3 regions of the Pseudomonas sp. MUP55 genome follow, and region 2 is predicted to be linked to each of the others. Evidence: riboswitches for the same ligand, from Rfam matches in the RefSeq annotation. Region 2 holds a riboswitch; each other region holds the start of a gene.

What was found. A riboswitch is a leader RNA that binds a small molecule or an ion and turns the genes downstream of it on or off. The one in region 2 is predicted to bind cobalamin.
Region 1: it holds a riboswitch for cobalamin, as region 2 does, so the genes downstream of both, SC318_RS17425 (ABC transporter substrate-binding protein) here and SC318_RS11915 (CbtB domain-containing protein) in region 2, are expected to answer to the same signal.
Region 3: it holds a riboswitch for cobalamin, as region 2 does, so the genes downstream of both, cobO (cob(I)yrinic acid a,c-diamide adenosyltransferase) here and SC318_RS11915 (CbtB domain-containing protein) in region 2, are expected to answer to the same signal.

The regions. Positions count from the first base shown of each region.
Region 1 is NZ_CP138214.1:3,876,556-3,887,037, forward strand. It holds gene SC318_RS17415 (M4 family metallopeptidase) at 1-1,058, opposite strand, end outside; gene SC318_RS17420 (DNA/RNA non-specific endonuclease) at 1,192-2,121, shown strand; cobalamin riboswitch at 2,159-2,353, shown strand; gene SC318_RS17425 (ABC transporter substrate-binding protein) at 2,468-3,478, shown strand; gene SC318_RS17430 (FecCD family ABC transporter permease) at 3,475-4,479, shown strand; gene SC318_RS17435 (ABC transporter ATP-binding protein) at 4,476-5,240, shown strand; gene SC318_RS17440 (GNAT family N-acetyltransferase) at 5,392-5,889, opposite strand; gene SC318_RS17445 (alpha/beta hydrolase) at 5,896-6,846, opposite strand; gene tspO (tryptophan-rich sensory protein TspO) at 6,846-7,286, opposite strand; gene SC318_RS17455 (nucleotidyltransferase family protein) at 8,655-9,227, opposite strand; gene SC318_RS17460 (hypothetical protein) at 9,337-9,693, shown strand; partial or broken gene SC318_RS17465 (LysR substrate-binding domain-containing protein) at 9,890-10,482, opposite strand, start outside.
Region 2 is NZ_CP138214.1:2,644,825-2,655,306, forward strand. It holds gene metH (methionine synthase) at 1-2,846, opposite strand, end outside; gene SC318_RS11890 (fatty acid cis/trans isomerase) at 3,012-5,318, shown strand; gene nfuA (Fe-S biogenesis protein NfuA) at 5,413-5,997, shown strand; gene cobM (precorrin-4 C(11)-methyltransferase) at 6,109-6,858, opposite strand; gene SC318_RS11905 (cobalamin biosynthesis protein) at 6,897-7,319, opposite strand; gene SC318_RS11910 (CbtA family protein) at 7,316-8,020, opposite strand; gene SC318_RS11915 (CbtB domain-containing protein) at 8,032-8,220, opposite strand; cobalamin riboswitch at 8,317-8,518, opposite strand; gene SC318_RS11920 (hypothetical protein) at 8,616-9,197, opposite strand; cobalamin riboswitch at 9,582-9,782, shown strand; gene cobW (cobalamin biosynthesis protein CobW) at 9,875-10,482, shown strand, end outside.
Region 3 is NZ_CP138214.1:4,196,118-4,206,599, forward strand. It holds gene SC318_RS18810 (cobyric acid synthase) at 1-382, opposite strand, end outside; gene cobD (threonine-phosphate decarboxylase CobD) at 379-1,368, opposite strand; gene cbiB (adenosylcobinamide-phosphate synthase CbiB) at 1,361-2,269, opposite strand; gene bluB (5,6-dimethylbenzimidazole synthase) at 2,266-2,916, opposite strand; partial or broken gene SC318_RS18830 (cobyrinate a,c-diamide synthase) at 3,096-4,466, opposite strand; gene cobO (cob(I)yrinic acid a,c-diamide adenosyltransferase) at 4,463-5,074, opposite strand; cobalamin riboswitch at 5,154-5,389, opposite strand; gene SC318_RS18840 (PQQ-dependent sugar dehydrogenase) at 5,489-6,802, shown strand; gene SC318_RS18845 (C40 family peptidase) at 6,937-7,476, opposite strand; gene SC318_RS18850 (C40 family peptidase) at 7,621-8,250, opposite strand; gene hda (DnaA regulatory inactivator Hda) at 8,463-9,167, opposite strand; gene SC318_RS18860 (AI-2E family transporter) at 9,372-10,445, opposite strand.

The DNA.
Region 1 (10,482 bases), 1.2 Mb from region 2:
ACGTTAATGCCCACTGCTTTCCAACCTTCCTTAACGGCTTTCTGCTCATCCTTGTTCGCGCCATACAGACGCCCGGCCACATCGTACGTGATGCGTGCAAAACGCAGAAACCCCGAATTCGGCCGCAATCGCGCGTCGCGCAAGGCGTCATACCAGATGCGCCCGGCCCGCTCCCAGGCAAAGCCGCCGATCCGGGTCGCGACCTGATAGAACGCATGGTTGGGGATGCCGGAATTGATATGCACGCCGCCATTGTCGTCATAGGTTTGCACAAAGTCATCCATGTGCCCCGGCTGAGGGTCCTTGCCCAGCAACGTGTCGTCAAACGCGGTGCCGGGTGCCTTCATCGAGCGCAGCGCGGTGCCTTTGATTTTTTTCGTGAACAGCCCCTTGCCGATCAGCCAGTCGGCGTCTTCAGCTTTCTGCTGCAACGCATACTGTTTGATCAATGAACCGAACACGTCCGACAGCGACTCGTTCAACGCCCCGGACTGGTTGAAATACATCAGCTTGGCTTCATCCTCGGTAACCCCATGGGCCAATTCATGGCCAATCACGTCGAGTGCCACGGTGAAGCGGTTGAACAGCTGCTGGTCGCCGTCGCCAAATACCATCTGGGTCGAATTCCAGAACGCGTTGTTGTAGTCCTGGCCGAAGTGCACCGTGGCATCCAGGGCCATGCCGGCATCGTCGATGGAATTGCGGTCGAATACCTGGTCGAAAAAGTCGAAGGTCGCGCCCAGGCCGTCATAGGCCTCGTCCACCGCGGCATCACCGCTGGCTGGCTGGCCTTCGCCGCGGATCAGCTTGCCCGGCAGGCTGTCGCTGTTTTCGGCACTGTAGATCGAGCGCTGTTTCACGGCACCCGCGGCCAGCGCCATGCGGGCTGGACCCTTGGCGGGGACGGCGACCATGCGCAACGAGCGGAACGTACTGTCCTTGGCGCGCGTGCGCAGCGCGACCTCCCGTTGGGCTTTATCGCCGTGGCGCGCGATCTGGTCGAGCATGTACGGCGGGATCAGGCAGAAAATCGGGTTGCGCTGTTGGCGAACACACATAAGCTGGCTCCTTTTTGGCGTGTGGTGAACGGCCGGTTAACGGTTTCAGGATAGACCCGAGTCTGCCGCCTTGGCTAAATTGTCATGAAAAGATGTTGCAGTCGTGTTTATCCCAAACCATCAGGAGTACCCCATGCCGGCACGTACCGTCAAAATCGACCTGGCCTGGCGCCCAAGGCTGGCGGACCTTCGCCCCGTGGTCACGCCGAGCCCCTCCCTGCTGGACGCCAGGGCCGCAACGCCACGCGTCACCTCAGCCAAGGACCTGCAAGACCGGCGCGGTTACGCCGAAGATTTTCTTGGCAGCTTTGGCGTGCCCTGGCCCACGCTTGACCCGGCCCTGGCGGGCGACGCCCAGCCCGGGCGCCTGGATTACACGCACTTTTCCATCAGCATGTCGCGTTCCCGCCGGCTGGCCCTGTATGTAGGCGTCAACATCGACGGCGCAAAGCATGTGGACATCGTGCGCAGCAATGACAGCTGGGCCTACGATGGCCGCCTGCCCATCGACGCCCAGGTGGGAGAAGACCTGTACGCCGGCAATGGTCTTGACCGTGGCCACCTGGTGCGGCGCCAGGACCCCAACTGGGGCGACGACGCGAACACTGCCAATGGCGACACCTTCCACTTCACCAACTGCTCGCCGCAGATGACCGGCTTCAACCAGAAGACCTGGCTGGAACTGGAGGATTACATTCTCGACAACACCCAGCGCTGGAAAGCCCGCGCCAGCGTATTTACCGGCCCGGTGTTCGCCGACGACGACCGCCTGTACCGTGGCGTGAAAATCCCCAAGGCGTTCTGGAAAGTCGTGGCCTACCTCAGCGACGACGGCAAACCCTCGGCCAGCGCCTACATGATCGACCAGAGCCGCGAACTGGGCCAACTGGACCTGGTGTTCGGCCCGCTCAGGACCTACCAGCGCAGCGTGATTCAGATCGAACAGTTGACCGGCATCCGCTTCGGCAACCTGGCCGACTACGACGGCTTCAGCAACGAAGAGCGCGCCACGGGAACGCGCATCGAAGCGTTGATCCGCGGGCCTGGAGATATCCGCCTGTGACCGGCGTCACTTCAACCTCCCTCTCAAGGGCCGAATCAACTACCATAGCGCCGCCGGTTCCCCCACGGGACTAATAGGGAATTCGAAACGCCGCCCGCGACGTCAATCGAAACTGCCCCCGCAACTGTAGATGCCGAGCCTGCTCCCCACTGCCACTGGACGTTGTCCGGGAAGGCTGGAGCATGGCGACGACGCATCAGTCAGGAGACCTGCCGGCCCAGTGACTGACTAACCGGCGGGGTGTCCGGGAAGGCCATCCTTGCCCTGCCCGGCCGGCAGCGTTCGTGGGTGTATTTCCGTACCGTACCGCCCCTGCTTCACCTACGGTTCAAACGGAGATTGCCCCATGCTGCCACGCGTTACGGCCCTGATCATCGGCCTGGGTTGCTGTGCCCTGGCACACGCGGCGCCTACCCACTACCCGCTGACGCTGGAAAACTGCGGCAGCCACGTCACGTTTGCGCAAGCGCCAGCGCGCAGCGTGACCATCGGCCAGGCCGCCACCGAGATGCTGTATGCGTTGGGCGTTGGCGATAAAGTGGTCGGCACCTCGCTGTGGTTCAACGATGTTTTGCCACAGTACAAAGCGCAGAACGACAGCATCGAGCGCCTGGCCAATAACGAGCCGAGCTTCGAAGCGGTGATCGCCAAGCGCCCGCAGCTGGTGGCCGCCGAGCTGGAATGGGTGGTCGGCCCCCAAGGCGTGGTGGGCACCCGCGAGCAGTTTCATGAGCTGAACATCCCCACCTACCTGCTACCGTCGGACTGCGAAGCCAAGGACAATCGCGTAGGCGCCGACGGCACGCGGCTGGAAGCGTTCCGTATCGAGACGATCTACAAGAGCCTCAGCCAACTGGCCGAGATCTTCGACGTGCAAGCTCGCGGCCAACAGCTTACCGACGAACTCAAGGCGCGCCTGGCCAAGTCCATTGCCACCGTGCAGCGCAAAGGTTTGAAGCAGGCCAGCGCGCTGGTGTGGTTTTCCAGCGCCGAGATGGCCAGCGATCCATACGTGGCGGGCCACAAAGGCGTTCCCGAATTCATGCTGCAAACCCTGGGCCTGCGCAACGTGGTGCAGTCCGATGAAGAATGGCCCGCCGTTGGCTGGGAAACCATCGCCAAGGCCAACCCCACCTTCCTGGTAATTGCGCGCATGGACCGTCGCCGCTATCCCGCCGACGACCATGAAAAGAAACTGGCCTTCCTGCGCAGCGACCCGGTGACCCGCAACATGGACGCGGTGAAACACAACCGCATCATCATCCTCGACGCCCTGGCGCTGCAGGCCAGCCTGCGCACCTTCGACGGCCTTGAACAACTGTCTGCCGCCATCGACAGCTACGACCTGCCGCAATGATACGAACCCTGCTCGCCCTCACGCTGCTGCTGATCGCCCTGCTCGCCGGGGTGGCCATCGGCGAAACCGCCATCTCGCCGCAGGTGGTGCTCCAGGTGCTCGCCAACAAACTCTGGGCGGCCGGCTACGTGCTGGACCCCATCGATGAAGGCGTGGTGTGGAATTACCGTCTGACCCGCGCCCTGGTGGCCGGCGCCTGTGGTGCGGGCCTGGCCACGTGTGGGGTCATCCTGCAGTCGTTGTTGCGTAATCCGTTGGCCGATCCGTACCTGTTGGGCATCAGCGCCGGCGCTTCGACCGGTGCGGTGCTGATTGCGTTGATCGGCGTGGGCGGCGGTTTGATTTCGTTGTCGGCCGGCGCATTCGTCGGCGCCATGGCCGCGTTCGCGCTGGTGATTCTGTTGGCGCGGGCCAGCGGCTCGTCCAGCGGCACCGGGCAGATTATCCTGGCTGGCATCGCCGGCTCGCAGCTGTTCAATGCGCTCACCGCGTTCCTGATCACCAAATCCGCCAGCTCCGAACAGGCGCGCGGCATCATGTTCTGGCTGCTGGGCAACCTCAGCGGCGTGCGCTGGCCGGCGGTGTGGCTGGCGGTGCCGGTGGCGTTGATGGGGCTGGTGGTGTGCCTGTGGCACCGGCGCGCGCTGGATGCGTTTACCTTCGGCACCGATTCAGCGGCCTCCGTTGGTATTCCGGTGCGGCGCGTGCAGTTTGTGCTGGTGGGCTGCGCGGCGGTGGTGACGGCGGTGATGGTGTCGATTGTCGGCTCCATTGGCTTTGTCGGACTGGTGATTCCCCATGCCGCACGCCTGATACTCGGCACCGGGCACTCGCGTTTGCTGCCCGCCAGCGCCCTGGGCGGCGCGTTGTTTCTGATCGCCGCCGATGTGCTGTCACGCACCCTGATCAAAGGCCAAGTGATTCCGGTGGGTGTGGTCACCGCACTGGTCGGCGCGCCGGTGTTTGCGCTGATCCTGATCGGCCGGAGAAATGCGCGATGAGTGTATTAAGTTGCAACGGGCTGGGCTTCAGGGTGCGTGAGGCTGAGCTGTTGCGTGACATTAACCTGCAGGTGGAGTCGGGTGAAACCCTGGGCATCGTCGGGCCAAACGGGTCGGGCAAGTCGACCCTGCTCAAGTTGCTCGCGGGGTTGCGTACGCCGGCCAACGGCGAGGTACGCCTGGGCGACCAGCGTTTAGGCGACTTGTCCCGTCGCGCCATCGCGCGGCAAGTGGCCGTGGTGGAGCAACAGGCCGATACCGACGACGCCATCCGCGTGTTCGATGCCGTTGCCCTGGGCCGCACGCCGTGGCTGTCGGCACTGAGCCCCTGGTCGCAGGAACATGACGCCATCGTGCGCCAGGCCCTGCACGACGTGGACGCCACCCACCTGAGCCATCGCGCCTGGCGCAGCCTCTCCGGCGGCGAACGCCAGCGCGTGCACATCGCCCGCGCGCTGGCGCAGCGGCCGCAGATTCTGCTGCTGGACGAGCCGACCAACCACTTGGACATCCAGCACCAACTGACCATTCTCAAAGGCGTGCAGGCGCTACCGGTCACTACCTTGATTGCCCTGCACGATCTCAACCAGGCGCTGACCTGTGATCGCCTGGCCGTGCTCGACCGTGGACGGTTGGTGGCGCTGGGCACGCCGCTGCAGGTACTGACGCCGCAGCGGCTACAGGAGACATTCGGGGTGCAGGGCCATTACCTGACAGATCCGTTTGACGGTGCAAAAATCCTGCGCCTGCGCTCCAACTGACGCCTGGAGCAGATCATCGAGCAGATCGTTCCCACGCTCTGCGTGGGAATGCCGCCTGTGACGCTCCGCGTCCCGCAAACCGCTGGGTGACGCAGAGCGTCACGGGCGGCTTTCCCACGCGGGAGCGTGGGAACGATCAGACGCAAGGATCTTACATAGCCCGATGCATGTGCGTGGTCTGCCACACCGGATCCGTCTCGACGTCCACTACCTCAAACCCTTGCCGTCGCCAGAAATCAATTGCCCCAGGCAGAAACGGGTGGGTGTGCAAGTAGACCATCTCCACGCCATCGGCCCGTGCCAGCAGCTCCAGCGAACGGTATAACTCACCCGCCAGGCCGAAGCGACGCCATGCGGGGAGTACGTACAGGCGCACCACTTCCACCGTCTTGAGCCCCTGGTAATTCAACTGCGGGAAACGCCCGTCATACGGCAGATAGCCAATGGCGGCAACGATCTGCCCATCGGCCTGGGCAGTCAGAAATCGCCCGCCTCCGTGAAGGTATACCGCCTCGAAGCGCGCCAGATCGTCCGGCAAGGCGGCAGTGCTGAGCAGGGGAAAAAGCTCGGCACGCGCCCGCATCACAAATTCCAGAACATCGGGGATAGCCGCAGCGCTAACCGCCTCAATGGTGGGCTTCTCGTGCATAAACCCTCAATAAGGCTGAAGCTGCTCGGGATGCAGGGCAGCGCAAATCCTGCCGGTTATCCACTGGCGGCTATACGCCAGAACCCGATCAGCCATCGCCACCGGAAAATGAATAAAACCATGGGCCGTTTCAGGCAACAGATGCGCCTCAACCTCTGCCCAGCGCTCGGCGATCAGCAGCGTGTCGTCCTTGAGCGGGTCCAACTCGCCCACGAACATCAGCGCCGGCGGCATGCCTGCAAAGTCTCCATACAAGGGTGATAACGGCGGCTGGCGACGCTCTTCGTCGGTGATTCCCGGCGTGAGCAAGCGCAGCGCCGTTACCATGCCCGGACCATCGAGCAACAGCGTCTGCGGCCCAGCGGTGCGTACGCTCGGCGTGCCGGTCAGGTCGTAAACGCCGTAGTACAACACCGCGCCACTGACGCGCTTGAGCAGCTGCGGCCACTGCTTGAGCGCCAGCAACGTCGCCGCCGCCAGGTGCCCACCGGCCGACTCGCCGACAACAATCACCGGCAAATCGGCAAACTCGGCGCAGTCTTCCAGCAGCCAGCGCGCAGCGACCAGGCAGTCTTCCAGCAGCCCTTCGACTGGCGTGTTGACGGCCAGCCGATAATCCACCGACACCACCGCCACGTCGCAGGCGCGCACCATGCCCAGGTTGAGGTCGTCATTCATCTGCGCGTTGCCGATCACCCAGCCGCCGCCGTGGATATCCAGCACCACGCCTTTGGGTGCACCGGCCGGGCGCATGATGCGCACCGGCACGGAGCCGACGAGCCTGCGTTCCACCACCGGCGCCTTCTTGAGGCTTTGGCGAGTGCGCAACAGCGCCTGGATCAGCCGTGGCGTGACGCGGTTGCGCACCTTGAAGCGGGGCATCCACGCCAGCGTTTGATTGAAGCGGCGCATCTGCGCCAGCTCGGGCTCGCTGGCGGGCCAGTGTTGGTAAGCCATCAGCGGTTGTTACGCAGGATCGAGAAGTTCAACGCCACCGCCACACACAGCCAGGCCAGGTACGGGAACAGGATCAAGCCGGTAATCAGGTCCAGACGCACCGCCAGCACCACCATCGCCGCCACGGTCAGCCACAGCAGCACAATGATCACCATCCCCGCGAACAAGCGATGCGCGCCGAAGAACACCGGCGTCCACAGCGTATTCAACGCAATCTGCGCCGCCCACAGCGCCAACACCATTTCACTGCCCGGGATCAGGCTCAAGCGATAACCGGCCCAGGCCAGCAGCAGATAGATGATCGTCCACGCCACCGGGAACAACCAATTGGGCGGAGTGAAGCTGGGCTTGACCAGGGATTCGTACCAGGCGCCGGGTTTGAAGATCACACCGGTACTGGCGGCGGCGGCGCAGGCGAGCAGGAAAATGAAGAAGGTCATGATCGGTCCTTGAGGTCGAGTGGGTGGAAAGCAACGCTCTGCTTTCAATGACTCAAACTAGCGCAGATAAATTCAATATGCGCCGCAAAAATGACAGGCAGGCCGCTTCGTCCCCACGTCATGAAGCCAAAACAACCGCGGCGCCCACAGGGGGGTTAGCTGTGTCAGCGGGATCCTGGTTTCCAGGGCCATCGAAACGAGTGCAGTTCTGACCAACAACACCGCTCGAATGTGGGAGCTGTCGAGCCCCGGCGAGGCTGCGATGGCGGCGGCACAGTCGACATTTTCATTGCCTGACACACCGCTTTCGCAGCCTCGCTAAAGCTCGACAGCTCCCACAGGGGATCGGCGGTGTCAGCGGGATCCTGGTTTTCCAGGGCCATCGAAACGAGCGCAGTTCTGGCCAACAACACCGCTCAAATGTGGGAGCTGTCGAGCCCCGGCGAGGCTGCGATGGCGGCGGCACAGTCGATATCTTCAGCGCCTGACACACCGCTTTCGCAGCCTCGCTAAAGCTCGACAGCTCCCACAGGGGATCGGCGGTGTCAGCGGGATCCTGGTTTCCAGGGCCATCGAAACGAGTGCAGTTCTGACCAACAACACCGCTCAAATGTGGGAGCTGTCGAGCCCCGGCGAGGCTGCGATGGCGGCGGCACAGTCGATATCTTCAGCGCCTGACACACCGCTTTCGCAGCCTCGCTAAAGCTCGACAGCTCCCACAGGGGATCGGCGGTGTCAGCGGGATCCTGGTTTCCAGGGCCATCGAAACGAGTGCAGTTCTGACCAACAACACCGCTCAAATGTGGGAGCTGTCGAGCCCCGGCGAGGCTGCGATGGCGGCGGCACAGCCGACATTTTCATTGCCTGACACACCGCTTTCGCAGCCTCGCTAAAGCTCGACAGCTCCCACAGGGGATCGGCGTTGTCAGCGGGATCCTGGTTTCCAGGGCCATCGAAATGAACGCAGTTCTGACCAACAACACCGCTCAAATGTGGGAGCTGTCGAGCCCCGGCGAGGCTGCGATGGCGGCGGCACAGTCGACATTTTCATTGCCTGACACACCGCTTTCGCAGCCTCGCTAAAGCTCGACAGCTCCCACAGGGATCGGCGGTGTCAGCGGGATCCTGGTTTTCCAGCGCCATCGAAACGAGTGCAGTTCTGACCAACAACACCGCTCAAATGTGGGAGCTGTCGAGCCCCGGCGAGGCTGCGATGGCGGCGGCACAGTCGACATTTTCATTGCCTGACACACCGCTTTCGCAGCCTCGCTAAAGCTCGACAGCTCCCACAGGGGATCGGCGGTGTCAGCGGGATCTCGGTTTGCAGGGCCATCGTGACAGGCGCAGCGCTAGACCGCCCTCGGCGGGTTATTCGGCGGGTCCCGGTTGCACAATCCTGAGCCAAGGCCAGCGCGCCTGATAACTGCGGGCCTTGTGCAAAAACAGCTCCGGCTCCGCATGCGTGGGGTTAATGCGCAGCACGCCCTGCTCCACATCTGCCAACCCGTACGGCGCATACACCTCTCCCGTGGCAATATCCAACGCGATGCACGTGCCCGCCACCAGGTAACGGTCCACCCCTTGCCTGGCCGACTGCAGCTGGGGGTATGGCCGGCCAAACCGCTGCCCATACCAGAGGTGAACCCGCGCCTGGTTCTTGACCTCCACGTTGACGCCCAGGTCCTGGAATAACTGCTCGGCTTTACGAATCACCGCATCCTCTGCCTCGTAGGACAGATCCTGATCAAAGTAAAAAACGTCATAGTCCTTCACCCCCTCGTCCACCGGGCGATTCGCCTGATGGTTCCACACCGCCTGAAACAGACAACCGGCTGTGAGCAGGCACTGCTGTACCCCGAGCGACGGCAAGCGTGCGGTAATCTCAGCGTTGACGGGGTTGGTCATGGCCAGCTGGAGTAATGTATCGACGGTCAATGTCATGAAGATTCCTGGGGGATCTGTTCTACGCGCCTCGACTCTACCGCAGATCAGCCGCGCCCACGACTCCAGTATGATGGGCGCCCTGCACTTACAAAAACCGGAGCCCCAGATGCCGCTGACCCAACGCGACAGCGCCCGCCTCGACCGCCAATTGATCGCCGCCCTCACTGAAGCCTGCGAAACCGCCAAGGCCGAAATCCCGGGCTTCGACTGGCTGACCCACACGGTCGACTACAGCGCCTTCCCCCAAAGCCTGCGGGTAACCTGGGTGTTCGACACCCGCGCCAACAAGGCACTCGCCCTCGCCACCGGTGCCGACCAACGCATGCGCGAGCTGACCGCCACGGCTTTGCATGCTGCAGACGTTCCGGCCTTGGCGATGGAGCGTTGCGTGCAGTTTGATTCCGAAGAAGAGTGCCGCGTGCAACAGGGGGGTGACTGGCGTGCGAGGCTGGCGCGTCGATAACCCAAATGCTGGAGACGACTGAAACCGATTCGAATGGCGAATGATTGAATCGAATTCGGCGATGACTCCAGGCCAGAAAAGGTCATTCATGAGATACAGATCGCACCATGCTCGCGTGCATGGCGGTTGCGCTGATTTCACTTGACGTTTCTTGTTCGAGGGGCTTGGTCATCGAGCCTGTCCTTGCTCCAGCCACCGGCGCATGCTCGGCCATCAACTCTATTACCCAGTCGATAAAGACCCGCACCTTGGCGCTGACATGGCGATTGGGCGGGAATGCCAGGTACATCGGCATTGGCGCCATGTGCCAGTCCTCAAACAGCGGCAGCAACTCGCCGCTGAGCACGTGCGGTTTGGCCATGTACTGCGGTAGCCAAAGCATGCCCAGACCCGCCAGGCCGGCGGCGAGGTACGCATTGCCGTCGTCGACCGTCAGTTGCGGGCGGCCCTGGGTCTCGATGCGTTCCTCACCACGCCGCATCGCGTAGGGCAAGGATTTGCCCGTACGAAACCAGAGAAAGCCCACGGTGCTGTGCCCGCCCTCCTCGATTTCATGGGGGTGCTCTGGCGTACCGAAGCGCTGCAGATAAGCGGGCGCGGCATACATGCCGATGTTCAAATCGCCCACATGCCTTGCCACCAGTGACTGATCGATGATTTCGCCGCCGCGCACCACGCAGTCGATGTTTTCGCCAATGATGTCGACAATCCGATCGCTCACGCCCAGGGTCAGCTGGATTTCCGGATAGCGTGCAAAGAAGCCCGGCAAGGCGGGTATCAGCAGCATGC
Region 2 (10,482 bases):
ATGTAGTCGGCCAGAACGTTGAGGTCGATATTGTCCAGTACCTTGGCGCCGGTAAACGTCGGTTTGACCGGGGTATAGCTGCTCCAGTCGAACTGCGGCTTCTTGGCAAGCGCCGCCGGGTAGCTCAGGCGTTCGGTGCGGGCGCTGCGGTTGGAGGTGCGCTCACGCACATCGATGTATTCCAGGCGGGTCTTCTCGACGAAGCCGGCCTTCAATTCCTTGGACAGCAGTTGTGTCGCCACGCCCACCGCACGGGAGGCGTCGGTGACGTAGATCACCGCGTCATTGCTGTACTTGGGCTCGATCTTCACCGCCGTGTGCGCCTTGGAGGTGGTCGCGCCGCCGATCATCAGCGGCAGGTGGAAGTCCTGGCGCTGCATCTCGCGGGCCACGTGCACCATTTCATCCAGGGACGGGGTGATCAGGCCGGACAAGCCGATGATGTCGCACTTCTGTTCCTTGGCCACTTGCAGGATCTTTTCCGCCGGGACCATCACGCCGAGGTCGACGATGTCATAACCGTTGCAGCCCAGCACCACGCCGACGATGTTCTTGCCGATGTCGTGCACGTCGCCCTTGACCGTGGCCATCAGGATCTTGCCCTTGGCCTCCGGCTTGTCGCCTTTTTCCAGCTCGATGAACGGAATCAGGTGAGCCACGGCCTGCTTCATCACCCGGGCGGACTTGACCACCTGGGGCAGGAACATCTTGCCGGCGCCGAACAGGTCGCCAACGATGTTCATGCCGGACATCAGCGGGCCTTCGATCACCTCGATCGGGCGCGCAAACGACAGCCGCGACTCTTCGGTGTCTTCGACGATATGCGTGGTGATGCCCTTGACCAGCGCGTGTTCCAGGCGCTTGTTCACCGGCCAGCCGCGCCACTCCTCGGTTTCGGCTTCCTTGACGCTGCCGTCGCCCTTGTACTTGTCGGCGATGGCGAGCAGGGCATCGGTGCCTTCCGGGGTGCGGTTGAGCACCACGTCTTCCACCGCATCGCGCAGCTCGGCCGGGATCTGGTCGTAGATCTCCAGCTGACCGGCGTTGACGATGCCCATGGTCAGGCCCGCGCGGATCGCATGGAGCAGGAACACCGAGTGGATCGCCTCGCGCACCGGGTTGTTGCCACGGAACGAAAACGACACGTTGGACACGCCACCGGAGGTCAGCGCGTAGGGCAGCTCGTCGCGGATATAGGCACAGGCATTGATGAAGTCGACGGCGTAGTTGTTGTGCTCTTCGATACCGGTGGCCACCGCGAAGATGTTCGGGTCGAAGATGATGTCTTCCGGCGGGAAGCCCACTTCATTGACCAAGATGTCGTAGGAGCGTTTGCAGATTTCCTTTTTGCGCGCTTCGGTGTCGGCCTGGCCGGCTTCGTCGAACGCCATCACCACCACCGCCGCGCCGTAGCGCTTGCACAGCTTGGCGTGGTGAATGAACTGCTCCACGCCTTCCTTCATGCTGATGGAGTTGACGATGCCCTTGCCCTGGATGCACTTGAGGCCGGCTTCGATCACTTCCCACTTGGAGGAGTCGATCATGATCGGCACGCGGGAAATGTCCGGTTCGCCGGCGATCAGATTGAGGAAGGTCACCATGGCCTTCTTCGAATCGAGCATGCCCTCGTCCATGTTGATGTCGATCACCTGGGCGCCGGCTTCCACCTGCTGCAGGGCGACTTCCAGGGCTTCGGTGTAGTTGTCTTCACGAATCAGGCGGGCGAACTTGGCCGAACCTGTGATGTTGGTGCGCTCGCCGACGTTGACGAACAGCGAGCTGCGATCGATGGTGAACGGCTCCAGGCCGGACAGGCGGCAGGCCTTGGGAATGTCCGGGATGGCACGCGGCGCATAACCGGCCACGGCCTTGGCGATGGCTTCGATATGGCCGGGCGTGGTGCCGCAGCAGCCGCCGACGATGTTGAGAAAGCCGCTCTGAGCGAACTCTTCGATGACCTTGGCCGTTTGCGCAGGCAGTTCGTCGTACTCACCGAATTCGTTGGGCAGGCCGGCGTTGGGGTGCGCGGAAACGTGGGTGTTGGCCTTGTTCGACAGCTCTTCCAGGTAGGGGCGCAGTTCGCTGGCACCGAGGGCGCAATTCAAACCGACCGAGATGGGCTTGGCGTGGGCCACGGAGTTCCAGAAGGCTTCGGTGGTCTGGCCGGACAAGGTGCGCCCGGACGCATCGGTGATGGTGCCGGAAATCATGATCGGCAGTTCGAGGTTCAGCGCCTCGAACACGCCCTGCACCGCGAAGATCGCGGCTTTGGCATTAAGGGTGTCGAAAATCGTCTCGATCAGGATCAGGTCGGCGCCGCCTTCGATCAGGCCCTGGGTGGCTTCGGTGTAGTTCTCCACCAGTTCATCGAAGGTCACGTTGCGGTAGCCGGGGTTGTTCACGTCCGGCGACAGCGAGCAGGTACGGCTGGTGGGGCCGAGCACGCCTGCGACGAAGCGCGGCTTGGCCGGGTTCTCGAGGGTCTTGGCGTCGGCCACCTTACGCGCCAGGCGCGCGCCTTCTACGTTCAGCTCGTAGGCGAGCTCTTCCATGCCGTAGTCGGCCATGGAGATGCGCGTGGCATTGAAGGTGTTGGTTTCCAGGATGTCGGCACCGGCATCCAGGTAGGCCTTTTCGATCCCGCCGATCACGTCAGGGCGGGTGAGCACCAGCAGGTCGTTGTTGCCCTTGACGTCGCTCGGCCAGTCGGCAAAACGCTTGCCACGGTAGTCCTGTTCCTCAAGCTTATAGCTCTGGATCATCGTGCCCATGCCGCCGTCGAGGATCAGGATACGTTCCTTGAGGGCGTGGTGGAGGGCTTGCAGACGAACGCTACGATCGGACATGGGACTACTCTGGTCAGGCATTACGGAGGCATGAATCATAACAAACCTGTGCCGATTTTGAGCATGCGCGGTTCTGCATGAATATCGCTCATGTTGCCGGCCGTCATGGCCCGGTAGAATCACCGCCACTTTCAGCACCGCATACCTTGAATCGGGACCGGATACATGTCACTTCGTTTGATCGTCAGCGCCGTCCTGGCCTTGATAGCCAGTACAGCGCAGGCGCAAGTTGTGCCGGCAAACCGTCCCGCTCAGGCGATTTCCTATACACGCGATATTCAGCCGATCTTCACCGAGAAGTGCGTGGCCTGCCACGCCTGCTACGACTCGGCCTGCCAGCTCAACCTGGGCAGCGCCGAGGGCGCTGCGCGGGGTGCAAGCAAAATGCCGGTGTATGACGGCGAGCGCAGCACGGCCACGCCCACCACCCGTTTGTTCTACGACGCGTTCGGCAAGCAGGCCTGGCAGCAGAAGGGCTTCTATTCGGTACTGGACGCCCAGGGCAGCCAGGCGGCGCTGATGGCGCGCATGCTGGAACTGGGCCATAACGCGCCGTTGCAACCCAATGCCAAGCTGCCCGACGAGATTGTGCTGGGCTTGAACCGCGCCAACCTGTGCGCGGCCCCCGGCGAGTTCAATGCTTACGCGGGCAGCCATCCCAAGGAGGGCATGCCGCTGGCTGTCACTGGCCTGACCGACCCGCAGTACCAGACGCTGCAACGCTGGCTGGCTTCCGGCGCGCCGCTTGACGAGCAGAGCCTGGCGCCAAGCGCCAAGGAAGCCCTGCAGGTACAGCAGTGGGAAACCCTGTTCAACCAGGCGGGCGCCCGCGAAAGTCTGGTGGCGCGCTGGCTGTTCGAACATTTGTTCCTCGCCCACATCTATTTCGAAAACGGTGAGCCGGGGCACTACTTTCAATGGGTTCGCTCGCGCACGCCAAGCGGACAGCCCATCGACCTGATCGCCACGCGTCGCCCCAACGACGACCCCGGCACCCGGGTGTACTACCGCCTGTGGCCGGTGCAGGGCGTGATCGTGCACAAAACCCACATCACTTACCCGTTCAGCGCCGCGAAACTGGCGCGCATCAAGGCGCTGTTCTACGCCGGTGACTGGCAAGTGACCGCCTTGCCGGGCTATGGCCCCGGCAGTCGGGCCAACCCGTTCGCCACCTTTGAAGCCATCCCGGCCAAGGCGCGTTACCAGTTCATGCTCGATAACGCCGAATACTTCGTGCGTACCTTCATACGCGGCCCGGTGTGCCGCGGGCAGATTGCGACGGATGTGATTCGCGATAACTTCTGGACCTTGTTCCAGGACCCGGACCACGACCTGTACATCACCGATGCACGGTATCGCGGCCAGGCCACGCCGCTGCTGGCGATGCCTGGGCAGAATGACGACGTGGGCAGCGTGCTGAACCTGTGGCTGGCGTATCGCGACAAGCGCAACCAGTACGAAGCGCTGCGCCGTGACAATTATGCCGACCTGCCGCCACCGAGTTGGGCCACGCTGTGGGCGGGCAACGACAACGCCTTGCTGAGCATCTTCCGTCACTTTGACAGCGCCTCGGTGACCAAGGGTTTGATCGGTGAAGTGCCGCAGACCATGTGGCTGTTCGACTATCCGCTGTTGGAGCGCACCTATTACCAATTGGCGGTGAACTTTGACGTGTTCGGCAACGTGTCCCACCAGGCCCAGACCCGCTTGTACTTCGACTTGATCCGTAACGGTGCCGAGCAGAACTTCCTGCGCCTGATGCCCGCCGACACCCGCGAAGACTTTATGGACGACTGGTACCAGAACAGCGGCAAGCTCAAACTGTGGCTGGATTACGAGGCGATTGACGACAGCAAGCCCAGCGGTCTGCATCTGAGCGAGAAAGACCCCAAGCGCGACTTCGCCAATCAATTGCTGACCCGCTACGGCCAACTCAATGCCAGCCCCGACCCGATCAACCGCTGCACCGGCGCGTTCTGCTCCCGTGACGGCATCGACCCGGCGCTGCAAGACGCCGAGCAAGCACTGAGTCGCCTGACCTCGCGCCCGGCGGCGGGCCTCAAGGTGATCGACCAGTTGCCCGAAGCCACCATGCTGCGGATCGAGACCCCCGGCGGCAAGCGCATGGTCTACAGCCTGTTGCGCAACCGCGCCCACAGCAACGTGGCGTTCCTGCTGGGTGAGGCGTATCGCTATCAGCCGGGGCTGGACACGCTGACGATCTATCCGGGGGTGCTCAGCAGCTACCCGAATTTCATGTTCAATGTGCCCGCGCAGCAGGTGCCGGCGTTTGTGGCGGCGATGGAAGGCGCCAAGGACGCCGAGGGTTTTGAGAAAATCGTTGATCGTTGGGGTGTGCGCCGCAGTCATCCGCAGTTCTGGCAGTATTTTCATGACCTTTCGCAGTACATCCGCGAAACGACGCCGGTAGAAGAGGGCGTGCTGGATATGAATCGCTATGAAAACCTCTGACGGCGTCAGTTGGGCTTTTCCGACAAAAACACTAGGACTTTGTACCTGTGTAATAATTTGGCGTAAACTGCCGGCAAGCCTGTGAGGAGTTTCCATGACTGCCATAACCATTACCGACGCCGCCCACGATTACCTGGCTGACCTGCTGTCCAAGCAGAACACCCCAGGTATCGGCATCCGCGTCTTTATCACCCAGCCCGGCACCCAGTACGCCGAGACCTGCATTGCCTACTGCAAGCCTGGTGAAGAGAAGCCTGAAGACACCGCCCTGGGGCTCAAAAGCTTCACCGCGTACATCGATGCCTTCAGCGAAGCCTTCCTTGACGACGCCGTGGTCGACTACGCCACCGACCGCATGGGCGGCCAGTTGACCATCAAGGCACCGAACGCCAAGGTGCCGAACGTCAACGCCGACAGCCCGGTCAACGAGCGCATCAACTACTACCTGCAAACCGAGATCAACCCGGGGCTGGCCAGCCACGGCGGTCAGGTCAGTCTGATCGATGTGGTTGAAGACGGTATCGCGGTGCTGAAATTCGGTGGCGGCTGCCAGGGCTGCGGCCAGGCGGACGTAACCTTGCGTGAAGGCATCGAGCGCACCCTGCTTGAGCGCATTCCTGAGCTCAAAGGCGTACGTGACGTGACTGACCACACGCAGAAAGAAAACGCCTACTACTGAGTAAGGCGTTCACTGCGAACAAAAAACGGCGCACCGTGAGCGCCGTTTTTTATTGCTTTAAATTCAACGAATTACGCCATTTTCCTGATAAAGAATCTAGCGTGCTGATGTTTATTCGGGACGATAAAGGTGAGCGTGACCGGCACGGTAAAGCGATGACTCGCTGAAACTGTCGTTGGTCAACACGCGACCCACCAGGATCAATGCGGTGCGCCTGAAGCCCTTTGCCTCAACCTTGCCGACGATGTCACCCATCGTGCCAATGGCCCAATCCTGATCCGGCCAGGTCGCCCTGTGCACCACGGCAATCGGGCAGTCGGTACCATAATGCGGCAGCAGCCGGGCGACGATTGTGTCCAGATGATTGACCCCCAGGTGAATCGCCATGGTGGTGCCGTGCCGCGCCAGGCTGTCGAAGTCCTCACCGGCGGGCATGCTTGTCTTGTCGGCGTAACGGGTCAATATCACGCTCTGGGCGATATCCGGCAGGGTCAATTCGGTTTCCAGCAGCGCAGCGCAAGCCGCTACCGCGGTGACCCCCGGAATGATCTGGAAAGGGATATTCAATTCACGCAAATGACGGATCTGCTCGCCAATTGCCCCGTACAGGCTGGGGTCGCCGGAGTGAACCCGCGCAACGTCCTGGCCTGCGGCATGGGCCGTCTTGATCAGCTCGATGATCTGTTCCAGGTGCAATTGTGCGCTGTTGACCACCTGCTGCGCCTGATGACCTTCCAGCACAGCGGCGGGTACCAGCGAGCCGGCGTAGATGATCACCGGGCAGCTGCGGATCAGCCGTTGGCCTTTGACGGTGATCAGTTCCGGGTCGCCGGGGCCGGCGCCGATGAAATAAACGGTCATGCAATCTTCCTGTTGAATCGCGTGAGCATGAACAGTGCTCAAGATCGGATGCGGTGATTATCCGCGTTGCAGCCCACGCAAGCCAATGCAACGGTGGCCTGTGCGCTCTTGCGGCGAGTGACCAGCAGCGGGGCAGTGGGGTTGCCGAGCTGTTCGGCCGCCGCCAGTGCGGCGCTCTCGGCAACCCCGTAACACTGCGTATGGGCAAAGGCGACGGCCGATTTATGGCTCAGGCGGTGTTCATAAGCGCTCAGGCGCGCGGCACTGAACCACAGCAGCGGCACGTTTAGTACCTGAGCCAGTGCCAAAAGCCCTGGCTCATGCTTTTTTTGCTCAATGGTTGCCAATGCGCCGATGTGCTGGCGGTCAGCACCTGCTTCGCCCAGGGCGTTGTCAACCAGCTCCAGCAGGGCGCGAGCATCACAGCCGCGCCGACAGCCCAGGCCGACAACCAGGCTCATGCCGGGTATTGGTCGTCGCGCTGACGGCGGAACAGCCAGGCACTGAACAAGCCCAGCGCCAACCAGAATGCAACATTGGTCAGCTGTGAAGCGATCTTGAACTGGACTTCGAGGGCTTGCGGGGCCAGCATCGAATGCACTTCGGGTTGTGGTGCGCCGATCACATGGGGCACCACTAGAATCGCCACGCCCAGCACTTTGAGCAGCCAGCTGCGCCCGAACACCAGCAACGCAATCCCGGCGGCGGTCGAGGCGGCAGCGCCAACCCACCAGATCTGACGCTGGGCCAGGTCGGCAGCGGCGGTGCCTGGCAGTTCCGGGGGCAGGCCCAAGGTAGGAGCGAGCACAAAGGTGGCGTAACCGGCCAGTCCCCACAGCAATCCCTGGGCGGTGCGGGTCGGCGGGCGCAGCGTATAGAGCCCGGCCAGCATCAGGGCAAAACCGACCGCCACCACCAGGTTGCCACCGGTGGTCGACAGCACGCGCTGCCAGCCGTTCTCGGGCTCCCAGGCCGCGGCATCATGGGTATGCGCGGCGGTATCGGCCGTGTGTTCATGCACCGCCTGTGTGGTCGCCGGAGTCTGTTCGAATGCCTCTGCCTGCAAAATCAGCGGCGCCACCCAAAAGCTTTGCAGCAGGGTCAGCAGCAGCGCGGCCAGCAAGCCGGTGAAACCTGCGGTTTGCGCAATATGCTTGATCATCTCGGCAGCCCTCAGTGGCACGGGAACGCGGCGCTGTGGCGGGTATCATGGGCGGCGTTGTGCACCGCCTCGATATGCGAGAAGCCGGCAAAGTACACCAGGCACGCACCGAGGATCGATGCCCCGATTGCGGCGCTCAGGCGTTGGCTCAGCGTGGAGGCGTTGCTGGAAGTGGGCGAAGTGCTGCTGATGATCGACATGGCGCGTCCCTTTCAGGTACTTGCGGGAAACGAGCGCATGAAAACCCCGCGAGCCGGGCACGCAGGGTTATGAACAGCGCCCGCCCACCGCGGGTTTGTTATCTGAAATTTTCGGGCCGGTCTCCGGGCTTGCGAGGGGCACTGGGCCTTTCAAGCATCTCCTTCCCATGCACAGGCACAGTGGATTTGACGCTTCGCTCGCTTACCGTTGCGGGGGCAGCACCGGACTCGTCACAACGCGTGACTCACCGGTTTCCCGTTTCACCCTGTGAAGGGCACCCGAAACAAGGTGTGTAGAAGACCATGAGCAGCTCAGACGAGTCAAATCAGGTGAGTGACCTGGCTTCATCACGATAAACACAACGGGGCATACGTAACCCGTGTTGGTAGCCCTGTCAGTCTGTGCGGCTTTTGAAGGGATGATTGAATTCTTGTGAAGCGTTGCGTGTTAGATACTTTAGATTGTCCAGGTCATACCGTTGGTCTTCCTTGCCTGCAAATCCCAGGAAGCCAACACCAATATCCAGCTTTTTAAGAAGTTCCGGGCGGTTCAATAGTGTGCTGGCGACGCTTTTTGCTTCGTCGGAAAAGTACCGATCACTGTGTACTAATCCTGCTGCTTGTTTCAGCTCATTGAAATTTACGTAACCGTTGCCAGTTGAATCAAACGCTTTATGGTATTTCCCAGCCGCCAGGAGCAGTTGGTGATCGCTGGCACTGGAAAAATCGCCTGCTGTCCTGGCCATTGAATCCAGTTTTATCGTGCCATTTTGGTACCCGGCACCGGACGCTATGTCGAGGTCACTTGTCAGCTCGTCGCGTTGCAGTAATTCGTGGACCAAGGCAATCAGGTCTGATGTGGCACGCTGACCATTTGGTTGTATGCCTTCTTCTGACAGTCGTTTGAGGTCGTGGTACGTAACGGCGCTGTTGTGATAGGGGTCAAGTACCTTGGCGTGAGGCAACAATGCTTTCATCAGCATCTGATCAGTCAAGGATTCATAAGGCCGCGGGGGCGCGGCCGACAAGTGCAGTGCAGACGCACGCGATGTTTCGTTTAGTTGCGGCGGGGGGAGCAGGGTAGTGTCTGGGGTAACAAACATGTCTGATTCTCAGGTGATATAAGTTAAGTTCGCCCACTCATGTGACGCTGCACGTGTTCGGATCGGCGATGTTCTTGGCTACGCGATATCTGTGTGGCGCTGGTCGGCAAAGGGTTCCTGGCGGGCCTTCGAGAAAATACTCAAATTAATACGTCAGCCCCGATGTCCGCTGTTTCACGGGCAGTAACCCAGCGCAAGGCAATACTTCAAATTACGTCATCGCAAACCTCATCACGTTGACCTGTTGCCCCGCACTGCGTAGCCTTGCTCGCTCGAGGTTCTTCGGCCCAGGTCGAAGCTAAGAAGGGAACGCGGTTCAAGCCGCGGCTGCCCCCGCAACTGTGAAGGGTTCAACTGACTGCCACGCCACTGCCGATACGGCGGGAAGGCGCAGCCAGCGCCGGTCGCAAGACCCGCAAGCCCCAAGCCAGGAGACCTGCCTCGCAAACGATTTTTCAATTCAACCGGGCGGGGTGATCCGGTGACGAAATCTGCTGCTGCGCGCCGTCGCAGGGCCTATCGTCCCGTATGCCCGCCCCAAAGGGCATCCGATGAAAACACTGGCCAAACTCCCCGTCACCATCGTTACCGGTTTTCTCGGTTCGGGCAAAACCACGCTGCTGCGCCATATGCTCGACAACGCCCAGGGCCGCCGCATTGCGGTGATCGTCAATGAGTTCGGCGAGCTGGGCATTGACGGTGAAATCCTCAAACAGTGCTCCATCGGCTGTACCGAAGAAGAAGCCAACGGCCGTGTGTACGAATTGGCCAACGGTTGCCTGTGCTGCACCGTGCAGGAAGAATTCTTCCCGGTGATGCGCGAACTGGTGGCCCGCCGTGGCGACCTTGACCATATCCTTATCGAAACCTCGGGCCTGGCGCTGCCCAAGCCGCTGGTCCAGGCTTTCCAGTGGCCGGAAATCCGCAATGCCTGCACCGTCGACGCCGTGATTACCGTGGTCGACAGCCCGGCCGTGGCTGCCGGCACCTTCGCCGCGTTCCCGGACCAGGTCGACGCCCAGCGCAAGCTCGACCCGAACCTGGACCATGAATCGCCACTGCACGAGCTGTTTGCCGACCAACTGGCCAGCGCCGACCTGGTGATCCTCAACAAGGCCGACCTGATCAGCGCCGAAGACCTGGCCCGTGTGCGCCTGGA
Region 3 (10,482 bases), 1.6 Mb from region 2:
CCACTCCATAGGCCTGGCTCAAACGCGTGTGGGAAGCCAGCACCGCCTGCATGGCGATGGCTTTGTAATCGTGGTAGGCGACCGCGTTCATGCTGGTCACGGCGCGGCCATGGATGATCACCTGAGAGCCGGTGTCACTGTTGGGCTTGAGCAACACCGGATTCATGTCGGTGTGTGGCGCAAGGTTGGCGGCCTGCGCCTGCACCGCCTGGGCGCGGCCGATCTCGCCGCCTTCGGCGGTCACCGCGCTGTTGAGCGCCATGTTCTGCGGTTTGAACGGCACCACCGCGATGCCCTGGCGCACCAGCCAGCGACACAGCGCAGTTACCAGCGTGCTTTTGCCGGCGTCGGAGGTGGTGCCCTGCACCATCAGCGTAGTCATGTGGCTTCCTTGTAAGCGGCCAGCGCCGTGTCCAGACGTTGCCAGTCGGCCTCGCTGTCGGGCAGGCCGAAACGCACGCTGCTGTCATGCACGAACAGGCGCAGCAATATGCCGCGCTGGGCCATGAATTCGTGCAGGCGTTCGGCATGGGGGGTGATCAACCACTGGAACAAGGCGCAGCCACCCTGGGGTTGAAAGCCCTGGCGCTCAAGCAGGTCGAACAGGCGCTGGCCGGCCTCGATGCACCGCGTGCGCTGGCGGGTGTGCCCGGCGCTGTCGCGCAGGCATTGCTGGCCGATTACCCGTGTCGGCCCGCTGACCGCCCATGGCCCGACCTGGTCAGCGAGCAATTTGAGCAGCTTGCGCTCGGCCAGCACGAAGCCCAAACGCACGCCGGCCAGGCCGAAGAACTTGCCGAAGGAACGCAACACGATCAAGCCGACCTGATGAGTGTGACTGGCCAGGCTCAGGTGCGGGGTGACGTCCATGAAGGCTTCGTCCACCACCAGCCAGCCGCCGCGCTGGGCCAGCCGCGCGTGCCAGTCAAGCAGGCGCTCGGGGGCCAGGCTCAAGCCGGTGGGGTTGTTGGGGTTGACCACCACCAGCACGTCGAGGCTGTCGAGAAAGAAGTCGACTTCCTGCTCCTGTACCTCGCGCACCAGATAACCGGCGCGACGCCAGGCTTCGGCGTGTTCGGCGTAGCACGGCGACAGCACGCCGACCTTGCCGGACCGGCGCAGGCGCGGCAGTAACTGGATGGCGGACTGAGAACCCGGCACCGGCAACACCTGAGCGGCGCCATAGTAGTCGGCGGCCGCTTTTTCCAGACCGTCATCGGCCTCAGGCAAGCGGGCCCAGGCGCGCAGGGGAATCTCAGGGATCGGCCATGGCCAGGGCGCCAGGCCACTGGACAAATCCAGCCAATCGGCTTCGGCGATCCCGTATTCAATTGCCGCCTTGCGCAAGCGTCCACCGTGTTCAAGCATAAAATTGCGCCCCCGCGCACAGGATCAGCAGCCACAGCCAGACGCCGCGTTGCACCAGTTGCCAGCCTCGGTCGATGGCGTCAGCGTCGGCCGGCGGACCTTCGCCCAGCTGTGGACGCTGGTGCAGCTCGCCGTGATAAATCGCCGCGCCGCCCAGTTCGACGCCCAACGCACCGGCGCCAGCGGCCATTACCGGGCCAGCGTTGGGGCTGTCCCAGGTCGGGCCCTGGCTGCGCCAGCATTTGAGCGCCAGGCGCGTCTTGCCCAGCAATGCGTAGGTCAAGGCCACCAGGCGTGCAGGAATATAGTTGAGCCCATCGTCGATCTTCGCCGCCGCCCAGCCGAAGCGTTCAAAGCGCTCGTTGCGATAGCCCCACATGGCGTCAAGGGTGTTGCTCAGGCGATAGAGCACCACCCCCGGCACGCCAGCGACCACGAACCAGAACAACGCGGCGAACACAGCGTCGCTGCCGTTTTCCAGCACCGACTCGGTGGCAGCGCGGGCGACTTCGGTGCGGTCCAGCTCGCTTGTCTGGCGGCTGACCAGATAACTCACGCGTTTGCGCGCTTCGTCCAGGTCATCACTGCGCAAGGCCTGGGCGACCGGAATCACATGCTCTCCCAGGCTGCGCATGCCCAGCGCGCAGTACAACGCCAGGATCTCCAGCACCCAGCCGATGTAAGGGGCCCAGGACAATGCAGTCGCCAGCAGGGTCAGCGGCACCACCGCGATAAACCACGCGGTCACGCCATGGCTGCGCCAGCCACGGCCTCCGGTATTGAAACGTTGCTCGATGCGCCCGGCAAAATTGCCGAACGCCACCAGCGGATGCCAGCGCCTGGGTTCGCCCAGCAGCGCATCCAGCGCGACTGCGGCGACACACAGCAAGGCCACACTCATTGACTCACTCCCCACAGGTTTTCATACAACATGTCACTCAATGGCCGAGGCTCGGTCCAGCCTTCGAGCTGCAACATCGGTGCCGGATAGAACTCGGCGACCGGCCCCAGGCACAGCACCGCCAGCGGTTTGGCACCCGCCGGCAAACCCAGCAGGTCGGCCAGGGCCTGGGGTTCGAACAGCGAAACCCAGCCCATGCCCAACCCCTCGACGCGGGCCGCCAGCCACAGGTTCTGAATCGCGCAGGACAAGGAAGCCATGTCCATTTCCGGCAACGTACGACGGCCGAAAATATGCCGCTCGCGATCATCCATCAGGGCTGCTACCAGTACTTCGGCGCAGTCGTGGATGCCTTCGACCTTGAGCTTCATGAATTCATCGGAGCGTTCGCCCAGGGCTTGGGCGGTGCGTATGCGCTCTTGCTCCACCAGCTGTTGAATCCGGCCCCGTAACTGACGGTCACTGATGCGGATAAAGCGCCACGGTTGCATCAAGCCGACACTGGGCGCCTGGTGGGCGGCCTGGAGCAGACGCTGCAGCAATGCAGGCGCGACGGTGCCGCCGCTGAAGTGGCGCATGTCGCGGCGTTCGGCGATGGCGCGGTAGACGGCCTGGCGGTCGGCTTCGGGGAAGGCGTTGTCGGTCATGGCGTCATCGGGGGCAAGCCCCCTCCCACATTGGATTGGGTTTCAACGCCGTCAATTGTGGGAGGAGGCTTGCCCCCTTCCACATTGGATTGGGTTTCAACGCCGTCAATTGTGGGAGGAGACTTGCCCCCTTCCACATTGGATTGGGTTTCAACGCCGTCAATTGTGGGAGGAGACTTGCCCCCTTCCACATTGGATTGGGTTTCAACGCCGTCAATTGTGGGAGGGGGCTTGCCCCCGATAGCGGTGTCGGGGCCCGGCGCAAACAGCGCGGCCACCGCTGTCGGATTGGACGGAAAGTAAAAGTGCACGTAGGAAGCGGTCATTCGCCCTTGTCGATAAACCGCCTCTGCGCCGCGTCCGCCATTGGGGCTCAGGCCACGGGCGATCGGCTGGCATTCGGTGCTGGTGAGGGAATGGTGGTAGGTGTGGCCACGCAATGTGCCTTCCGGCAACTCGACGCTTTGCAGCGCCAGCGCCGCCAGTTTCTTTTGCATCACCGCATCGCCCTGCAAAAGGCCCAGCAGTTCGGCGCGGTTGCCGTCGACGTCGGTGAGCGAGTCAAGCAGGTACAGCATGCCGCCGCATTCGGCGAGCAAGGGCTTGCCGGCCGCATGATGAGCGCGGATGGCATCAAGCATCGGTGTGTTTGCCGACAGGGCCTGGTGATGCAGCTCCGGGTAACCGCCAGGTAGATACAGGCTATCGGCTTCAGGCAATGCGCCGTCATGGATCGGCGAAAAGAAACTCAACTCGGCGCCCATCGCCCGCAGCAGGTCCAGACTGGCGCCGTAGGTAAACGCGAAGGCCTCGTCACGGGCCACAGCAATGCGTACCCCGGTGAGCAGCGGCTCGGCGGCGATCACCTGCGGCGCGGCGAAGGTCACCGGCGGCGGCAGGGCGACTTCGCAACTGCTGCCCAACGCCTGAGCGGCAGCGTCCAGGCGCATGTCGAGGTCATTGAGTTCGCTGGCCTGCACCAGGCCCAAGTGACGGCTGGGCAATTCGATGCCGGTTTCACGCGAAAGCGCGCCGTACCAGCGCAACCCTTCGGTCAGGCTGCCTTCCAGCAACTGCGCATGGCGCAAGGTGCCGACACGATTGGCGAGCACGCCGGCAAATGGCAGGTCCGGCTGGTAGCGCGCCAGCCCCAGCGCGAGCGCGCCAAAGGTTTGCGCCATGGCCGTGCCGTCGATCACCCCCAGCACCGGCACACCGAAGTGCCGTGCCAGGTCGGCGCTGGACGGCGTGCCGTCGAACAGGCCCATCACGCCCTCGATCAGGATCAGGTCGGCCTCCCCCGCCGCTTCCCACAACAGACGTCGACTTTCCTGCTCGCCGACCATCCACATGTCCAATTGATACACCGGCGCGCCGCTGGCGCGTTCGTGAATCATCGGGTCGAGGAAGTCCGGCCCGCATTTGAATACGCGCACCTTGCGCCCCAGGTTGCGGTGCAGGCGCGCCAACGCAGCGGTGACGGTGGTTTTGCCTTGGCCGGACGCCGGTGCGGCGATCAATACGGCCGGGCAATGACGGGGCTGATTCAAAGTTCGACGCCTTTCTGAGCCTTGATACCGGCCTGGAACGCGTGCTTGAGCATGCCCATTTCGGTGACGGTATCGCCCATTTCGATCAGCTCAGGCTTGGCGCCACGGCCGGTGACCACCACGTGCTGCATCGGCGGCCGCGCTTGCAGGTCGCTGAGCACCTGGTCCAGGTCGAGGTAACCGTGCTTGAGGGCGATGTTCAGTTCGTCCAGCACCACCAGGCCGATGGCAGGGTCATTGAGCATCGCCCGGGATACGGCCCAGGCCGCTTCGGCGGCGGCGATATCGCGCTGGCGATCCTGGGTCTCCCAGGTAAACCCTTCGCCCATCACGTGAAAGCGCACCTGCTCGGGAAAACGGCGGAAAAACAACTCCTCCCCGGTGCTGTTACGGCCCTTGATGAACTGCACCACACCGCACTGCATGCCATGCCCCATGGCCCGGGCCAACATGCCAAAGGCCGAACTGCTTTTGCCTTTGCCGTTACCGGTCAGCACCAGCAGCAAACCGCACTCATTGGGCGAATTGGCAATGCGTTCGTCAATCACGGCTTTTTTGCGCAGCATACGCGCCAGGTGACGCTCGTCGCGCTCGGGGGTATCGGTCATGGCAGCTCTCCGTTGGGGCTGGACAAAAACGGCGGGCAGGAAAAAAGAAAAAACAGACAGCCAAGCATCGCCCACCGTGATGCTGTTGAATGTTTCAGGCCGGTCTCCGGGCTCATGAGTGGCGTTCAGGCCGGCGCTGCGCCTTCCCATATCGTGTGGATACAGTGGCAGAAGGCAGCGTCTTGACTCATTTACCGTTGCGGGGGCAGCGCCGGAATTGCGGCGGCACTGTGTACAAGTGCGCTCACTCACCGGCTTCCCTGTTTCACTCTGTTGACGCATACGCCACAGAGCACCTGGAACAAGCCGCGAAGGTTAGTGGGTTGGGGGTGGAGCGTCAATTAAAGCTGGCCCTGTACTTGAACCATCAAGGCAATGTGCTTCTCTACCCTTACAGGTATTCAGGAGAACACCATGCCTAAAAACAGACTCGCCCTACTGATCGCGCTGGCCGGCACCCTCGCCGCCTGCGGAGAAAGCTCGACCCTGCAGGTGGTCGATGGCACCGGGCCCTCGCCGACGTTGCCGGAACCGAACGAGACGCTGATCCCCACCGTGAACATCGCCCCGGCTGTCGGCTGGCCCGACGGCGCCAAACCAACGGCCGCTGCCGGCACCCAAGTGGCTGCGTTCGCAGAAGGTCTGGACCATCCGCGCTGGCTGTATGTGCTGCCCAACGGCGACATCCTGGTGGCCGAGACCAACGCACCGCCCAAGCCGGATGACAGCAAGGGCGTGCGCGGCTGGGTGATGGAGAAGGTCATGGGCCGTGCGGGTGCCGCAGTGCCAAGCCCGAACCGCATCACCCTGCTGCGCGATGCGGACCACGACGGCGTCGCCGAAACCCGCACGGTGTTCCTGGAAAACCTCAACTCGCCGTTCGGCATGGCGCTGGTCGGCAACGACCTGTACGTGGCGGACTCGGACAAGCTGCTGCGCTTCCCCTATCAGTCTGGCGAAACCGCGATCAAGGCCACAGGCACCAAAGTCGTCGACTTACCGGGGGGCAGCCTCAACCATCACTGGACCAAAAACGTGATTGCCAGCCGGGATGGCAGCAAGCTGTATGTCAGCGTCGGCTCCAACAGCAACGTCGGCGAGAACGGCCTTAAAGCCGAAGAAGGCCGGGCGGCGATCTGGGAAGTCGACCGCGCCACAGGCCAGCATCGGATTTTCGCCTCCGGCCTGCGCAACCCCAACGGCATGGCATGGGAACCGCAGAGTGGCAAATTGTGGACGGCGGTGAACGAGCGCGATGAAATCGGCAGTGACCTGGTGCCGGACTACATCACCTCGGTCAAGGATGGCGCATTCTACGGTTGGCCCTTCAGCTACTACGGGCAACATGTGGATGTGCGCGTCAGCCCGCAGAGCCCGGAGCTGGTCGCGCAAGCCATTGCGCCGGACTACGCGGTAGGCCCTCATACCGCGTCGCTGGGGCTGACATTCGCCCAAGGCAACAAACTCCCGGCGCAGTTCGCCAACGGCGCGTTCATTGGCCAGCATGGTTCATGGAATCGCAAGCCGCACAGTGGCTATAAAGTGATCTTCGTGCCGTTCGAAGGCGGACAACCCAAGGGCCAGCCGGTGGATGTCCTGACCGGGTTCCTCGACAAGGATGAGAACGCCATGGGCCGGCCGGTGGGCGTGGTGGTCGATCAGCAAGGCGCTTTGCTGGTGGCTGATGACGTGGGGAATAAGGTATGGCGGGTGTCTGCTGCCAAGTAAAGATTCCCTGGGCCGATACAAAACCAATGTGGGAGGGGGCTTGCCCCCGATAGCAGTGTGTCAGGCACAGATACTGTGACTGATACTGCGCTATCGGGAGCAAGCCCCCTCCCACATTTGGATTGGTGGTTTGTTCAGGGATTTCGCGCCAGGTTTGCCGGCAACACCCGCTTGGCGCTCAGGTAGGCATTCTGCCAATACGCCTTTGACAAGGTATCCAGCTTCACCGTACCGCCGGTCTGCGGAGCATGCACAAAACGCCCCTCACCCACATAGATCCCTGCATGGCTCACCCGCGAACCACCGCCGGTGGCAAAGAACAACAGGTCACCGGTTTGCAGGTTTTGCTCGCTCACGTCCTGGGCGCGCATCACGATCAGCTCGCGGGTGGTACGTGGCAGAGAGATGCCGGCCGCGTCGCGGTAGACAAAGCCAATCAGGCCACTGCAATCAAACCCCGAGTCCGGCGTATTGCCGCCCCAACGGTAAGGCGTGCCGACCAGGCCCAGCGCGCGGAAGAGCACGTCTTCAGCCGCAGGCGAGAAATTCTGGGTGGAATAGTTGAACACCGGCTTAGGCTTGGCTGCGACGGGCGCGGGCGGCGGTGGACGGCTTGCGCAGGCGCTGAGCAGCGCGGCGCAAACAAGCAGAATGAGGCGGGCCGAGGTCGACATGGGCAGAACAATCCTGATCTGGATGCGGCTTTCGCTGCCGAACGCTGAAAACCAGAACGCGCAAGCAAAGCTCGCGCGAACGGATTACAACAATGTCCAGGGATTCTAGCGCTTACACGTCAAACTTCAAGTATCACTTTAACTTTACTTACTGGCGGTAACCGTAGACGGGGCCATGGCGAGTGCACGCTTGGCTTCGATAAAGGTTTTGCTCCAGTAGCTGTCGCCCAGGTTATCGACCCGAACACCACCACTGCGACGGCTGCTGGAGTGGATAAACTGGTTATCACCCAAGTAGATACCGGCGTGGCTGACACGACCGCGACCGGCCGTACTAAAGAAAAGCAGATCACCAGGCTTGAGGTTGTTGCGCGCGACCAACGGTGCTTTCACGTTGATCATTTCGCGAGTGGAGCGCGGCAGGTTCATGCCGGCCTCTTCACGAAACAGGTAGCCGATAAAACCGCTGCAGTCGAAACCGGCTTCGGAAGTGCCGCCGAAACGGTAACGGGTACCGATCAGGGACATGCCGCGTTCGAGAATGCTGTCGGCCAGAACAGGCAGCTGGTAAGGCTTGCTGCCGGAGAAATCGGTGAGTTCTTTTTCGGTTGCCAGCTCTTCTTCATAAACAGAAGCAGACTGTGCAGCAACGAATTTAGCCTGATTTTGAACCTGTGGTTTTTGCTGCTCTGCCACCTGCTGGGGGTGGGAGGCGCAACCAAACAACAGGGTAACGAGTGCGAGAGGCACGAGGGGTGCGAAGCGATTTAGCATGGGCACGACCGTGGCTGATGTGTAAAGAAGGCGAGACTATGCCCTCTATCACATCGATTTGCAAATTCAATCGAGTTCTTTGTGACTTCTCGTTTGGACTATGCCATCTAAGCCCTCAATCCCTGATACCCGCCGCTTGCGTGGCCAAACCGGCCAAAACGCAGGTTTTCTGGCGCCTGGAATTTGCCCAGGCCTTGAAATACAAGGGCTGGCTACCAGCCGAGGGTTTCCTTGAGAAAGGGAATGGTGAGCTTGCGCTGGGCCTGCAACGAGGCCTGGTCGAGTTGTTCGAGCAAGTCGAACAGCGCGCTCATGCTGCGTGTGCCACGGGTGAGGATGAAGTGGCCGACTTCGTCGGTCAGGTGCAGGCCGCGACGCGAGGCGCGCAGTTGCAGGGCGCGTAACTTGTCCTCGTCGGACAACGGGCGCATCTGGAAGATCAGCGCCAGCGTCAGGCGCGACTTGAGGTCGGCCAGCTTCACCGGCAGCTCGCGGGGCGACGTCGACGCGGCGATCAGCAGGCGCCGCCCACTGTCACGCAGGCGGTTGAACAGATGAAACAGCGCCTCTTCCCAATCGGCCTTGCCCGCGATGGCCTGCAGATCGTCCAGACACACCAGTTCGTATTGTTCGAGGTTGTCGAAGATGCCGACACCATGGTCCATCAGCTCAGCCAGGGGCAGGTAGACCGCCGGCTCGCCCATTTGCTCGAAGCGCAGGCATGCGGCCTGCAGCAAGTGGGTACGCCCTACGCCATGCTTGCCCCACAGATAGATCAGGCTTTCAGTCCACCCGGCGTCGGCTTCGCAGAGGCGCTCGACATAGCCGAGTGCAGCGGCATTGGCGCCTGGGTAGTAGTTGATAAAGGTAGCGTCGTCACGCAGACGCACACCTAGGGGCAGCTGAATCGGTTTCATGCTGACTGAACGGCTCCCATCGAACCGTGAGTGGCCTCTGTGTAAAGTTTGCAAAGTTTATACTCGTGGCGCTGGGTGCACAATGCAGCAGACCGCAAGCAAAATCAAAGGTTTGCGTTAACTTGCAGGTTTACGTGGATTGTTTGACGCCCCCCTCCCCTTAAACAACAAACCCGGCCATGGGCCGGGTTTGCGTTATCGCGATTACAGGTCGGGGTCTTCAACCCCCGTGTACACGTCCGAATCCTTGTACAAATCGTGCACATGCCGCACCAGCACCATGATCACCGCCGCCACCGGCAGCGCCAGCAGGATGCCGGTAAAGCCGAACAACTCACCGCCCGCCAGGATCGCAAAAATCACCGCCACCGGATGCAGGCCGATGCGGTCTCCCACCAGCAGCGGCGTCAGCACCATGCCTTCCAGCGCCTGGCCGACCATGAACACCGCGACAATCCCCAGCATCGGGTACAGGTCACCGCCGAACTGGAACAGCCCCGCCACCAGCGCCGCACCGATGCCGATCACGAAGCCCATGTAAGGCACGATTGCCGCCAGGCCGGCGATCAGGCCGATCAACAAGCCCAGCTCCAGGCCGATCGCCATCAAGCCGGCGGCATAGATGATGCCCAGCGCCAGCATCACCAGCAATTGCCCGCGCACGAACGCGCCCAGCACCTCATGACACTCGCCCGCCAGGGACACGATGCGTTCCTCACGGTCGCGCGGCAGCAAGCTGCGGATCTTGGCCACCATGATGTCCCAGTCACGCAGCAAGTAGAACGCCACCACCGGGATCAGCACCAGGTTGGTCAGCCAGCCGATCAGTGCCAGGCTCGAAGCGGTGGCCTGGCTGAGCACCACACCGACGATATCGGTGGTCTTGTCCATGTGTTCGCTGATCGCCGCCTTGACCTTGTCGAACTTCCAGAACCCGTCCGACAGCCCCAGCTTGGCCTGGGCCCACGGCATGGCCGTGTGCTGCAACCAATCGAGCATCTGTGGCGCCAGTTCGTACAGCCGATACAGCTGCTTGGCCAGCATCGGCACCAGCACCAGCACCAGCGCGGTAATGATCAAGGTGAACAAGGCAAACACCGCGACCACACCCAAGGTTCGCGACAGGCCAGCTTTCTCCAGGCGATCCACCACGGGATCGAACAGATAGGCGAGCAGCAACGCAACCAGAAACGGCGTCAGGATCGAATGCAGCAAGAACACAAAAACGCACAGCAGGACAATCCCGCCAAGCCACACCCAACGACGCGTATCCGCCATAAACCACTTCCTCTGTTATTGACTTGCCGCTTCTATA